DNA from 3 places in the Sphingobium sp. JS3065 genome. Region 1 is predicted to be linked to each of the others. Evidence: predicted binding sites of a transcription regulator. Region 1 holds the regulator's gene; each other region holds the start of a gene.

The links. The regulator LexA, encoded in region 1, represses DNA repair genes until DNA is damaged. The targets are predictions, from matches to a motif close to GTTCCNCNCTTGTTCT.
Region 2: a site for LexA is predicted at 2,835-2,850, ahead of rmuC (DNA recombination protein RmuC). Genes of this name have one in related genera too.
Region 3: a site for LexA is predicted at 2,982-2,997, ahead of NUH86_RS00120 (ImuA family protein). Genes of this name have one in related genera too.

The regions. Positions count from the first base shown of each region.
Region 1 covers NZ_CP102664.1:2,415,576-2,420,184, reverse strand. The annotation lists gene gltX (glutamate--tRNA ligase) at 1-247, opposite strand, end outside; gene NUH86_RS11770 (ComEC/Rec2 family competence protein) at 295-2,439, shown strand; gene lexA (transcriptional repressor LexA) at 2,430-3,116, opposite strand; gene NUH86_RS11760 (hypothetical protein) at 3,271-3,429, shown strand; gene NUH86_RS11755 (molybdopterin molybdotransferase MoeA) at 3,518-4,609, opposite strand, start outside.
Region 2 covers NZ_CP102664.1:2,633,409-2,638,017, forward strand. The annotation lists gene NUH86_RS12880 (23S rRNA (pseudouridine(1915)-N(3))-methyltransferase RlmH) at 1-40, opposite strand, end outside; gene rsfS (ribosome silencing factor) at 84-473, opposite strand; gene NUH86_RS12890 (nicotinate-nucleotide adenylyltransferase) at 486-1,115, opposite strand; gene rmuC (DNA recombination protein RmuC) at 1,399-2,820, opposite strand; gene lptB (LPS export ABC transporter ATP-binding protein) at 3,054-3,839, shown strand; gene rpoN (RNA polymerase factor sigma-54) at 3,888-4,609, shown strand, end outside.
Region 3 covers NZ_CP102664.1:24,897-29,505, reverse strand. The annotation lists gene NUH86_RS00135 (Rne/Rng family ribonuclease) at 1-840, shown strand, start outside; gene NUH86_RS00130 (prolyl hydroxylase family protein) at 964-1,641, opposite strand; gene NUH86_RS00125 (RcnB family protein) at 1,784-2,611, opposite strand; gene NUH86_RS00120 (ImuA family protein) at 3,005-3,847, shown strand; gene NUH86_RS00115 (Y-family DNA polymerase) at 3,732-4,609, shown strand, end outside.

The sequences.
Region 1 (4,609 bases):
CGTCGCCGCCCAGGCCCAGCCAATCGAGGCCGTCGAAAATGGCGGCCACGGCTTCCTCCGTGGAGCGGGCGCGGTCGGTATCCTCGATCCGCAGCAGGAACCTGCCGCCATGATGGCGCGCGAACAGCCAGTTGAAAAGCGCGGTGCGCGCGCCGCCGATATGCAGAAAACCGGTAGGCGAGGGCGCAAAACGGGTTACTACCTGTTTGTTCGAACCCGTGGCGCTCACCGCTTCATTCCCTGACATTCGCCCCGATTCCACTTGGCCCATTCATGATCGCGTCGCCCCCTAGCATGGCTTTCGAGCCACGACAAACCTCCGATGTCACTTCCGTCCGGGCGGGAGCGGGACGGCTTTGGCGCGGCCTGGAACTTTGGCTGGAGGAAGAGCGGGAGCGGCTGCCGCTTTGGGTTCCGGTCGCTTTGGGGACGGGCATCGCGGCCTGGTTCGTCCTGCCCAACAGGTTGGAATGGCTTGCCTTTTGTTGCGCCATGCTGGCGGCGGCGTGCGGCGCGCTTGTCCTGCCGCCCGGTGGACGGGTGCGCCGGGCGATTCTGGCGGGCAGCCTCTTGGCCTGCGCGGGGTGCCTGCTGGTCTGGGCGAAAGCGATGATGTGGGGGGCGCCGCCCTTGCCTCATGCGGCCTTTGTCGAACTGACGGGGGAGGTCCGGTCGGTCGACAGGCTGCCTGCGCGGCAGATGAGTCGCGTGCTGGTGCGTCCTGTCGGCATGCCTGCGCTGCCGTCCCTGATACGCATCAATCTTGACGACGCGATTGCCCCGGCGGGCGTGGGGGATGGGGCGATCATCCGTTTCCGGGCGAGGCTGATGCCGCCCGCGCCGCCAAGCCTGCCGGGTGGCTATGATTTTGCGCGGCGCGCCTATTTCGACGGGATCGGCGCGACCGGGCGCGCCCTGCGGCCCATTTCCGTCCTGCGGCCAGCGACGGCGGAACCGCCGCTGCGGGCGCGGCTGTTCGCGCATATATTGGAACGGGCGCCGGGACAGGGGGCCGGCATCGCCGCCGCTCTGGCGACTGGGGATCAGGGGGCGATCGCCGAAGCCGATGCCGCGGCGATGCGGCGGAGCGGGCTTGCCCATCTGCTGTCGATCAGCGGGCTGCACGTCACGGCGTTGATCGCGGCGGTGATTTTCCTGTCGATGCGGGTGATGGCGCTCAGCCGGCGGGCGGCGCTCGATTGGCCGTTGATGCTGGTCGCGGCGTGCGGCGGCGCTTTGGCGGGCATTGGCTATACGCTGCTGACCGGGGCGGAAGTGCCGACCGTGCGGTCCTGCGTCGCCGCCATGCTGGTGCTGGGCGGGCTGGCGATGGGGCGGGATGCGATCACGCTCAGGCTGGTGGCGGCGGGGGCGCTGGCGGTGCTGCTGCTCTGGCCCGAAGCGCTGGTGGGGCCGAGTTTCCAGATGAGCTTCGCCGCCGTGGTCGCCCTGGTGTCGCTGGGGGAGCATCCCCGCTTCCGCGCTTTCCTGTCGGCGCGGGACGAGGCGATGTGGCGCCGGGTGGCGCGCAATCTTGTCGGCATGCTGGCGACCGGGTTGGCCGTCGAACTGGTGCTGGCGCCGATCGCGCTTTTTCATTTTCACAAGGCGGGCGTGCTGGGGGCTGTCGCCAATCTGGTGGCCATACCGCTGACCACCCTGGTCGTCATGCCGCTGGAGGCGACGGCTTTGCTGTTGGACCTGGGCGGATGGGGCGCGCCCTTCTGGTGGCTCACGGCGCGGGCGCTGGACCTGTTGCTGCTGGTCGCGCATGGGGTGGCGTCCAGCCCCTGGGCGGTGGTTCTGGCTCCCGCGCAATCGGGGCTGGCGTTCGGCCTGATCCTGTTGGGCATGCTGTGTTGCCTGTTGTGGCGAAGCCGGTGGCGCTGGGCGGGGCTGATGCCGGTGACGGCCGGGGTGGCGATGGTGCTGACAAGCTCCGTGCCTTCCATCCTGATAAGCGGGGACGGTCGCCACGTCGCGGTCCGCACCGCGAATGGCGGCATGGCGATGCTGCGTGAACGGGCGGGCCGCTATGTGCGCGACGCCATGATGGAGAGTGTCGGTTATGACGGCGCGCTGGAGGCGATGGCGGCGCTGCCGCAAGCGCGCTGTTCTGCCGATCTCTGCGCTGTCCGTCTGACGGGCGGGGGCCGGAACTGGAACCTGTTGCTGACGCGGAGCGGCATGCGGATCGACAATGGGATATTGACGCGGGATTGCGCGCGCTCCGACATCGTCGTCAGCGACCGGCGCTTGCCGGGTTTCTGCCGCCCCCGCTGGCTGAAGGTCGATCGACAGTCCCTGGCCTCGACCGGCGGCCTTGCGATCGATCTCGACCATGGCGGCATAAGGCGGGTGAAGGCCTGGAATGACGAGCATCCCTGGGTGGCGCGGCCCGCGACCCGGCCGCGCCGATTCCCCGGACGTCAGTTATAGCGCCGCAGCAATCCGGCCAGCTTGCCCTGTATGCGGACCTGCCGGGGATCGTAGATTTGCGGTTCATAGGCGCCATTGGCGGGATCGAGCCGAACCTTCTGCCCCTCCCGCCGGAAATATTTGAGCGTAGCCTCATTCTCGTCGATCAGCGCGACCACGATCTGCCCCTCCCTCGCCACGTCGGTCCGTTGGATGAGGGCGAAGTCGCCGTCGAGTATGCCCGCTTCGACCATGGAATCCCCCGCCACTTCCAGCGCATAATGATCCCCGGTGCCCAGCAGGGCGGCGGGCACGGAGAGCATATTCTGCCCCTCCAGCGCCTCTATCGGCACGCCCGCGGCGATGCGGCCGTGCAGCGGAATCTCCACTATGTCATTGGCGGCGACCGGCGGCTTGCTTATCGCCGACCCGGTCGCCAGGGCCGTGGTGGCAGGCGCGACGGGCTTGGGCGCGCGATGCATGGCGTCGGGCAGCTTGAGCACTTCCAGCGCGCGGGCGCGATTGGGCAGGCGGCGGATGAAGCCGCGTTCCTCCAATGCGTTGATCAGGCGGTGAATGCCGGATTTGGACCGCAAATCCAGCGCTTCCTTCATCTCCTCGAAAGAAGGGGAGACGCCTCCCTCCTCCAGCCGGGTCTGAATGAAGCTCAGCAATTCCTGTTGCTTGGGTGTCAACATCTCGCCTTACCCTCTTTAGAACGGATGGAGAACGCATAGGAAACGGACAGGGGTAAGTCAAGCGCCTAACGGTTCGCCGCATTTGCGGGAACGCGGCGGCGAGCGGGCCGTTTACACGACTGCCTTCCTGGAAGAAGGCGAATAGGAGAGTAAGATGCCCAACCAGAATAATCAGGGCGGCGGTCAACGCCGCGATCAGCAGGGCGGCGACCGCTCCAGCCAGGGCGGACGTCAGCAGCAGCAGGAAAATCGCCAGGGTCAGATGGGCGACGAAAGCCGCAAGGACAAGGCGCCCGATAAGCAGCAGCGCTGAAAAGGGTTGGCCGTCGTTCAGGACATGATCTGAATGCAGCCGCTTCAACAGGACTGCACTGGAAGGGGTCGCTTCGCGGCCCCTTTCCTTATGTAAGGGGCAGGACCGTGACGGAAGCGCCGGCCTGGGCGGCGGTTGAACCGGCGGCGCGCAAGATGAGACAGTCGGCCATCGCCAGGGCGGCCGTGGCGGCGCTGTCCTGCGAGGTTACCGAAACGACGCCCGCTTCGGTGCGGAAGGCGCGCAGATAGTCATCCCGTTCTCCGGTGGCGGGAAGGGGAGCGGAGAGGGTTGCTGGCGCCGTGCGGGGCAGGGGCGATGCGGCGCCCATCAAGTGGCGGACCAACGGCAGCAGGAACAGCGTCGCGGTGACGAAGGCCGACACGGGATTGCCGGGCAGGCCCAGGAAGATGGCGGACCCCAGCGTGCCTGCCATGAGCGGCTTGCCGGGGCGCATGCGGATCTTCCAGAAATCGAGCGAGCCACCCGCGCGGGCGAAGGCCGGGCGGACGATGTCATGATCCCCCACCGACGCGCCGCCGGTCGACACGATGATGTCGGCCTGCCCGGCGCGGGCGAAGGCCTGGGTCACGTTGTCGAGATCGTCGGGCACGATCCCCAGGTCGATGACGTCGCAGGGCAGGCTGCCCAGCAGCGCGGCCAGCATGGGGGCGTTGGAGGAGGGAAGCTGGCCCTCCACGGCAGGCGCGCCGGGCGGGACCAGTTCGTTGCCGGTGGAAATCAGGGCGATGCGCGCGCGCCGGGCGACGGGCAAGGCGCCATGGCCGCCCAGCACGGCAAGGGCGATCTGCGCGGGGCCGAGCGCAGCGCCCCTCTTCAAAAGAAGGCCGCCCTTGTGGAAGTCCGAGGCGGCGGCGCGGACATTGCGGCCGAGCGCCAGCGCGCCGCCCAATCCCCGCAGGAGCGTTTCGTCCCGCGCCGCATCCTCCTGGATCAGGACGCTGTCCGCGCCCTGGGGCAGGGGAGCGCCCGTGAAGATGCGGCAGGCTTCACCGGGGGCCAGGGGCGGAGGAAGCGGCCCGCCCGCCGCGCTTTCGGCGGCGACCCGCCATGGCCCAGGCCATTCGCTTGCGCGGATCGCATAGCCGTCCATCGCCGACAGATCGGCCCAGGGCTGGTCGCGCAGGGCGGCGATATCTTCGGTCAGCCAGCGACCGGC
Region 2 (4,609 bases), 220 kb from region 1:
AGCGCCCGATCTTTCCGCGCGCGATGATGTGGAGGAGCATGCCTACCCCCCTAAAGGCTCATCGCGCGCTTGTCGAAGGCGCTTTAGGCGGTGCCCGCGACCGGCGCGTCCACGAAGCCCCACATCCGTTCCAGATTGTAGAAGCTGCGCACTTCCGGGCGGAACAGGTGGACGATCACGTCGCCGGCATCGATCAGCACCCAGTCGGCCACGGGAAGCCCCTCTACACGGGCGGAGCGCCCGGTCGACTGCTTGATCCGCTCGGCCAGCTTCTGCGCCATCGATGCGACCTGGCGGGACGAACGCCCGCTGGCGATCACCATATGGTCGGCAATGCTGCTCTTGCCTTCGAGGGGGATGGAAATGGTTTCCTGCGCCTGGTCGTCGTCGAGCGATTTCAGGACAAGGTCATGCAGGGCGGCAACGCTATCGGCATTATGGGCCGTGTCGTTCGCGGGGTTGGGTCTGGTCAAAAGTGCTCCATTCTAGACGATCATCCGGCGCGTGAGCGGGTCGCGCGCACGCATTTCACTATATTCGCGATGCCAGAGGGGGTCCGCCTGCCGCAGCAGGGTCGCCGATCTTGGATCAGGGCGAAAGCGCAAAAGCACGAGCGCCGGAAGTCTCCAATCCGTCCAGTCTGCACTCTGGCGCGCGGGCCGGACGAAGCGCCGCAGCCAGCTCATGGCCGGTGAGCCATGGGCGGCTTCATCATAGCCGGGCCGGGCGATAACGGCAATGGGCATTATCCGGGCTATGCCGCGCCAGTCCCTCCACTGGCCGAACTGGGCCAGATTGTCGGCGCCCATCAGCCAGATGAAGCGATGGCGGGGATAGCGTGGCCTGAGCGCCTTGAGCGTGTCGATGGTGTAGCGGGTGCGAAGGTGCGCTTCGATCGCGGTGGGGCGGATGGGGGCGCGGCGCGCGACTTTTCGGGCGTGGGCGAGGCGGGCGGGGAGAGGCGCCATGCCCGCCTTCGGCTTCAGGGGGTTGCCGGGGGAGACGAGCCACCAGACTTCGTCCAGTCGGAGCGCCTGTGCCGCGAACAGGGAAATGGCGCGGTGCCCGCCATGCGCCGGGTTGAAGGAGCCGCCCAGAAGGCCGATGCGTTTCATGATTCGGCCCATGCCAGTTGATCGGGGTTCGGGCAAATTCGGGGTTTGCGGGATTAACCGATTTGGGTGGAGGGCGGACGTTCAGTTTTCCGTTCGGGCTGAGCGAAGTCGAAGGGCCATGCTGAGCAGAGGCGAAGCATAGAAGCCTCGCCCCGCTCGGCAGATGGCTTCGACTTCGCTCAGCCCGAACGAATATCTCACGTCAGATAATGGCCATTTCCCGACATTTCGAACTTGTCCCATGCGGACGTGGCGGAATCGTAAGAGGGAGATGGTCGGGCCGTTATTCCGCAGCATCCGGCAATGCCCGCACCGCTTCCGGCGAGGCCGGTTCGCGCACCAGCGCTTCCACCGGTTCCAATTCTTCCAGTTCCTTGCCGCCGGTTTCGATATTGAGGTCGCGCAGCTTGCGTCCCGTCACCAATACCCGGCCTTCGAAGCTGCCGATAAAGGCATTATAGTCACCCACCGCGCCGGTGAGGCGATTGCCGAGTTTCTTGAGCGATCCCGCCGCGCCGGCCAGCCGTTCATAGAGTTCCTTGCCCAGCATGCCGATGCGCTTGGCCTCGTCCGCCATCTTTTCCTGCCGCCAGACCGCCGCCACGGTCCGGGCTATGGCGATGAGGTTGGTCGGGGTCGCCAGCAGCACGCGCTTTCCGAAGGCATGGTCCCAAAGCTGCGGATCATGTTCCAGCGCGGCGGACAGGAAATGTTCGCCCGGCACGAACATGATCACATAGTCTGGGGCGTCATCGAACTGGTCGGCATAGCTTTTCCGCCCCAGCGTATCGACATGGGCGCGCATCGCGGCGGCGTGGGCGGAAAGCAGGCGTTTCCTTTCCTCATCCCCCTCCGCCCCATAGGCGTCCTGATAGGCGTTCAATGACACTTTGGCGTCGATCACCAGCGCCCGGCCGCCCGGCACGCGCAGGATGGCGTCGGGACGCAGGCGGCCATCCTCCCCCTCCACGCTGACCTCCGTCTGGAAATCGACATGTTCGGACAGGCCGCAGGTTTCCAGCACGTTGCGCAACTGCTGTTCGCCCCAGCGGCCCCGCGCCTTGGGGGCGTGGCGCAGCGAATCGACGAGCCGCTGGGCCTCTGCGCGCACTGCTTCCTGGCCGCTCTTCATCGATTCGATCTCACCGCGCAAAATGCCATAGGCTTCGGTGCGCTGCTGCTCGATCTGGGTGATCTTCTGGTCGTAGCGCTGGATCGTCTCATTGACCGGGTGCAGCAACTGCTTGAGTTGCGCCTCGCTCTTCTCATGCGCCTGCGTCATGCGCTGGTCGGCGCGTTCCAGGAAATGGCTCTGCGCCTGATGCAGCAGCTTGCCGCCAATCTCGCTGAATTGTGCCGAAAGCTGTTCCTTGGCGTCCTTGAGCGCGGCGATCTGCGCCTCGAAAGCCTCCGCCCGCGCCTGCGTGTCGGACTGGAGCGCCGCCAGTTCCCGTGCCGCCAGTTCCCGCGCCATACGCTCCCCCTCCAGCTTTTGCGCCAGGTCAGCCGCCTGCGCGGCGCGTTCCTGCGCCACCGCCAGTTCCTGGATCGCGCCGTTGCGCTGCGCCGTGGCGATGTCGAGCTTCGCCGCCAGTTCCGCCTTTTCCGCCGCGAGGGGCGCGGCCGCCCTGCCGCGAAACAGCCAGCCCAGGCCAAGGCCCACGGCCAGGGCGACGATGACGAAAATGGCGGACAGACTGTCCATGAAAACCCCTTTATGGAACGAAAGGTGAACATAGCGGCGTGACGGCATCGGCGCAAGCCTCATCCCGCCCGACGGCCGGAACCGGCCCGCGCGACGGCATTGAAAGCGGCTCTGCCTGCCCCATCTAGCATTTTCCCCTTGCCCCGGCGGCTATCCCATGCACAAAGCTTGCCAATTGTCGCGGCCGGGGCAGGATTTACCGGCGATCAACCATGCGGCAGCAAGGATGAATGATGGACGACGTGATGATGCAGGACCGGACAGCACCGGCATCGCCCCTTCCCCCGCAGGAAGTGGGAGAGGGCCTGTCCGTCATCTCCATCGCCAAAAGCTATGACAAGCGCGTCGTGCTGGCCGATGTGTCGCTGACCGTCGGCAAGGGCGAGGTGGTCGGCCTGCTAGGCCCCAATGGCGCGGGCAAGACGACCTGTTTCTATTCGGTGATGGGGCTGGTGCGGCCCGACCATGGCCGCATCGTGCTGGACGGGCAGGATATCACCGGCCTGCCCATGTATCGCCGGTCGATATTGGGGCTGGGCTATCTGCCGCAGGAAACCTCCATTTTTCGCGGGCTGACGGTGGCGCAGAATATCGGCGCGGTGCTGGAACTGGCGGAGCCGGACAAGGCGGCGCGGCAGGCGCGGCTGGAACAGTTGCTGGAGGAATTCGGCCTGACCCGGCTGCGCGATTCGTCGGCCATGGCGCTGTCGGGCGGCGAGCGGCGCCGTTGCGAAATCGCCCGCGCCCTGGCGGCCAATCCGTCGATCGTGCTGCTGGACGAGCCTTTCGCGGGCATCGATCCGCTGTCCATCGCCGATATTCGAGGCCTGGTGAAGCAGTTGAAGACCCGCGGCATCGGCGTGCTGATCACTGACCATAATGTCCGCGAGACGCTGGAGATCGTGGATCGCGCCTGCATCATCTACGACGGCAAGATGCTGTTCGCGGGCAGCCCGACCGAGCTTGTCGCCAATGCCGATGTGCGGCGGCTCTATCTGGGCGAGAATTTCTCGCTCTGACATGATGGAGGAGCAGCCCCTTCCTGACAGCGGCGAGGGGAAGAGCTGATGGCGCTCGCACCCCGTCTCGACCTGCGGCAGAGCCAGTCGCTCGTCATGACGCCGCAGCTTCAGCAGGCGATCAAGCTGCTGGCGCTGTCCAATCTGGAGATCGAGGCGTTCGTCGCGGGCGAGCTGGAGAAAAACCCGCTGCTGGAGGCTGGCGGGGCGGATGATTTCGCGCCGCCCGCCGACGGTGTGGACCGGGCCGCGGAACAGCATGACCTGCGCGCGGAGACGGGCGATGCCGACCGGTTGATCGGCCAGGGGCTGGGCGCTGCGGATTCGCCGCTGGATGTCGATTATGGCGCGGAAACCTTCATCGACGATGGGCCGGGCGACCGGGTGGCGAGCGCCGCCATCGGCTCCGGCGGCATGGACATTCTGTCCGGCAGCGGCGAGGCGCCCGATTTCGACAGCTTCGCCAATCCGGAACAGGGCCTTCAGGAACATCTGATGGATCAGGCCCGCAGCGCCCTGTCGGGCATGGACCTGACCATAGCGACCCAGTTGATAGGGCAGATAGACGAGGCCGGTTATCTGGAGGCCAATCTGCTGGAAACCGCCCATGGCATGGGCGTGGCGCTCTACAGGGTCGAGCAGGTGCTGGCGGTGATCCAGGGCTTCGATCCCACCGGGGTCGGGGCGCGGTCCCTGTCGGAATGCCTGGCTTTGCAGGCCAGGGAGGCGGACCGGTACGACCCCTGCATGGCGAAGCTGCTCGCCAATCT
Region 3 (4,609 bases), 1.2 Mb from region 1:
GAAGAAGTCGAAGAGGTCGAAACCGCGCATGAAGAGCGTGGCGAGCGTGGCGAGGACCGTGAAGGCGGCCGCCGTCGCCGCCGTCGCCGTCGCCGTCGGGGCGGCCAGCGCGACGAGCATCAGGCTGCGGCCGAGGGCGAAGCCGTCGAAGATCCGGATGCTTCCGGAGAGGAGGCCGAAGGTGAAGCCGAGGCTGCGCCGGTCGAGGCCGCCGACGAGGGTGAAGGCGAAGGCCGTCGCCGGGGCCGTCGCGGCCGCCGGGGTGGCCGCCGCCGCCGCGAGGCTGGTGAAGAGGCCGTGAGCGAAGGCTCCGCCGCGAACGAGGAAGCGATCGAAGCCGAGGCGGGTGCGCCTGAGCCGGTGGTGGAAGCGGCCCCCGAAGCGCCCGCCGAGGAGGAAGCGCCCAAGACCCGCCGCCGCCCGCGAGCGCGCAAGGCCAAGGAAGCCGCCGCTCCCGCCGTCGAAGCGGTGGAGGCTGTGACGGAAGTGGTGGCCGAAGCCGCGCCGGAAGCGCCGTCGGCGGAAGAAGCCCCTGCCAAGCCCAAGCGGACCCGCCGCAAGAAGGCCGTTACGAGCGAAGTCGAAGCGGTGGAGCCGGTCGCTGAGGAAGCCGCGCCTGCCGCTGAGGAGGCTCCCGCCAAGCCCAAGCGGACCCGCCGCAAAAAGGCCGATGCGGTGGTGGTCGAGGAAGCCGTCGCCGTCGAGGCCGTTCCGGCTGTCGAAGCGTCCGCGTCCGAAAGCGTCGAAGCGGTCACGCTGGATGATGGCGCCGAAGCGGCCGATGAAGGTGAAGACGGCTCCCCGCGCCGTGGCTGGTGGCAGCGCACCTTCGGTCAGTAACAAGGCCAGGATCAGGAAAAGCGCCGCCGTCTTGCCGGTTCACCGGTCAGACGGCGGCTTTTTCGTTTCAGGCGGCAATCGGGAATTGGCGGAAACCGATGTCGACGGCACGAGGGCTGTCATTCAGGGCTGCCAGGGCCGTTCACGAAACCATTTGGTGACGACATATTTGACGCCCTGCTCGACGGGGCGCGCGGCGTGCAGGCTGGAGCGATTGGGCGATCCGTCCCGCTCCATATTATTCCACATCAGCAGCATGCCCTCGACCGGGGGCACCATGAATTCGCAATGCGGAAAATGCGTTTCCCCGCCCGCCTCGACCGGCGAGAGATAGATCATCGCCGTCCAGCTTCGCTGGCCCCCTGTCTTCAGCATCGCCGGCCAGTAATTGGCCGTCACCGGGAAAAAATCCCAATGCGGCTTATATTCCTGTCCCGGTTGGTAGCGCTGCCCCTGCAGGGTTTCGCCCTGTTCGGCGGCGATGCCCGTCAGCGCGCAGATCCGGTCGCTGATCGCGCTCACCAGCGGATCCCAGGGGCTGAGGTTGCAGCTTGCGCTGGTGCGGTAATCGGCATTGGCGCTGCCGGAGAACAAGGTGGATGGCTTCGCCCCCGCGTCGATCAGGTCGCGCAGCCCCGCGCATTCCTCCGCGCTCAGAAACTCCTGCCGCCCATAGATTTCCAGTTGCGGCGTATCGATCCGGCTGACCATCGGATTGCGGTCCAGCCGCGCCCGCACCGCATCGCCGATCCGCGCCCTGGCAACCGAGGCGACGCCGCCATCGTCAACAAACTCGTTCATGCCGCCCCAATGCCACCGCGCGGGCTTTTGACGCAAATGAAAAGGGCCCGGAGCGTGACGCTCCGGGTCCAGTCTTTGGCGGCCGCATCGCGAACGATGCTTCCGGTTCCTGAAGGCCATTCAGGAGATCTGCCTTCCGGCATTACCAGAAGAAATTGTGGATCACGTCGACCACATAGCCGTCGCGGATGTCGACCAGCAGCGCGTCGTCATAATAGCGGACCCAGCGCAGCGTGCCGTAAGCGGGCGGCAGGCGGTAGGAATAGGGATCGGCGATCCAGTAGCTGTTCGAATAGAGCAGGCTGTTCAGGAATATCCCGATGCTGAACCGCGAATAGCCGTAGCTCCATCCCCGCGGCGCATAATAGCGCCCCATCCGGTAGCGGTCGCCATAGCGCGAACGATAGCTTCGCCAGTCATAGCGCCGGTCGTTGCGCCAGCTATTGTCCCACCGCCGCTGTGCTTCCCAACGGGTTCGATCGTCGAAGCGCCGTCCGTTGTTCCAATTGTTGCCGCTCCAGCCGCCGCGCCGGTTATCATTGTCCCAACGCCGGTCATTGTCGCGCCTGTCATTGTCGCGCCTGTCCCGATCCTGCCGGTCATTGTCGCGCCGGTCGCCCTGCCATCCCGGACGATTGTCGCCACGCCGGTCGTTCCGGTCATCGCCGCGCTGGGTGGTCTGGAAACGCTGTTCTTCCCGGTTCCAGCGAGTCACCGTCGCCGGGCCGCGCTGTGCGGGGCGTGCATCGTTGCCGCGCCATCCTGGTTGGTTCTGGGGCTGGGGCTGGGTGGGTTGGGCAATGGGCGCGGGTGGTTGCGCCTGGCCGCCGCGACCGCCATCGGGCCGCCCCGACCGTTCGCCGCCGCGACCGCGCCAGCCATTGTCGTCGCCCCGCTGGGCATAGGCCGGGGCGATCCCGCCCAGAACCGTCGCGGTCATCAACCCCGCCAGCATCATTTTCCTCAACATGACGTTCGCCTTCATTTTCACGGGACCGGTAGCCCCTCATATTTCCCTTCTAAGACTCGGGCGATGTCATGATGCTGAACTTGTCTGTCAGCGATTTGAAAGAATCGAGGCCGGCTTGTACATACAGGATCGCCTGAATGGCAGGGTAACTGCGTGACCATATCTTTGGATATAGGAAGGCGCGGGAAGAAAAGGCCCCTCCCCCATCCTGTCCGGCAAGCGCTGCGTCAGTCGGCGATGGACAACCATCAGCAGCCTGACGATCCGTTATTTCCTTTTCCTTTCGGCGATTACGGCGGTGAAGGCGCAATCCATTCGGATCATACGCCTGACCAGTGCCTGATTGACAGCCACTCTTGAAAGAAGGAAAAGAACAAATCAGGAACAAATATCATGACTGAGTCGGTAGGGACCCTCGTTGCCCTGAAAAGGCATATCGCATCGCTGGAGGGCGCTCCAGCCCCCCAACCCCATGCGCGGGTGAGGACGGGTCATGCCGCCCTGGATACGGCCCTGGACGGCGGCCTGGGGCGGGGCCGGGTCCATGAATTTTTCGCCGCGGCGGAGGAGGAAGGAGCGGGCGTGGGCCTGGGGCTGATCCTTGCGCGGCTGGCGGCGGGGGAAGCGCCCCTGCTCTGGCTGCGGACGGCGGCGGCGGGACGGGCGGGCGGCCTGCCCTATGGTCCCGGCCTTGCGGCCCTGGGCGTCGATCCCGAACGGCTGGTGGTCGGCGTCATGGCGGATGACGCCATGCTGCTGCGCGCGGCGGTGGATGCGTTGCGCTGTCCAGCCCTGGGTGCGCTGGCGGTGGAGTTGCGGGGCCGGGCGCCCTTGCTGGACCTGACGGCCAGCCGGCGTCTGGCGCTGGCGGCCGAAGCGTCGGGGGTGACGGCTTTCATGCTGCGGGTGGGCGGCGACCCTGCGCCCAGCGCGGCGGACACGCGCTGGCGGGTGGCGGCGGCGCCCTCCCCGCCCTTGCCGGGCAATGGACCGGGCATGAGCGCCTTCGACCTCCATTTGCTGCGGCGGCGGGCGGGACGGGACGGGCTGAACTGGCGGCTGGTGTGGGACAATGGCCGGGGCATGTTTGAAGAAAGTGGAGATGGTCGGGATGAACGCCATGACCTTGGGCAAAGGGACAGGAGGGGCGGCGGAGGAAGGGATCGCCAATCGCCGTTATCTGGCGCTGTGGTTTCCCTTTCTGCCGATCGACCGGCTGCGGATCGCGCGGCCTGACCTCTGGGCGGCGCGGGGCGAAGGACCGGCGGTCGTCGTGGAACAGGTGCGCGGGGCGATGCGGCTGGCGACGCTGGATGCCGACGCGCTGGCGCTGGGCCTGACGCCCGGCATGACGCTGGCCGACGCCCGCGCGCGGGAACCGGACCTGCGGCTGTTCGATGCCGACCCCCATGGCGACCAGGACTGGCTGGAGCGGCTGTGCGACGGCTGCGCGCGCTATACGCCGATCGCCGCGCTCGACCCGCCCTTCGGCCTGATGCTCGACATCAGCGGCTGCGCGCATCTCTGGAATGGGGAGGAGATGCTGGCGCGGGAGGCGACGGACCGGCTGGAGCGGCATGGCATGCGGGTGCGCCATGCCCTGGCCGGGACGGCGGAGGGCGCGCATGCGCTTTGCCGCTTTCCCGTGGGCGCGGCGGCGGACGAGGATGCGGCGCTGCGCCGCCTGCCGGTCGAGGCGCTGCGGCTGGAGGAGGAAAGCGCGGTGGCGCTGCGCCGGGCGGGCCTGCGCACGGTGGGCGATCTGGCGGCGCGGCCCGCGTCGGCGCTGGCGGCGCGCTTCGGCGAGGATGCGGTGGATGCGCTGCACGGCCTGCTGGGGCTGGGGCGGCGGCCGCTCGCGCCGCGACGGCCGCGCCCGGCCATCCGGATCGAGCGGCGTTTCGCCGAACCGATGGGCAGCACCGCCTTTGCCCTGAAGGTGCTGGAGGAGATGGCGGCCGAAGCGGGCGAGCGGCTGAGCGAACGGGGCCAGGGCGG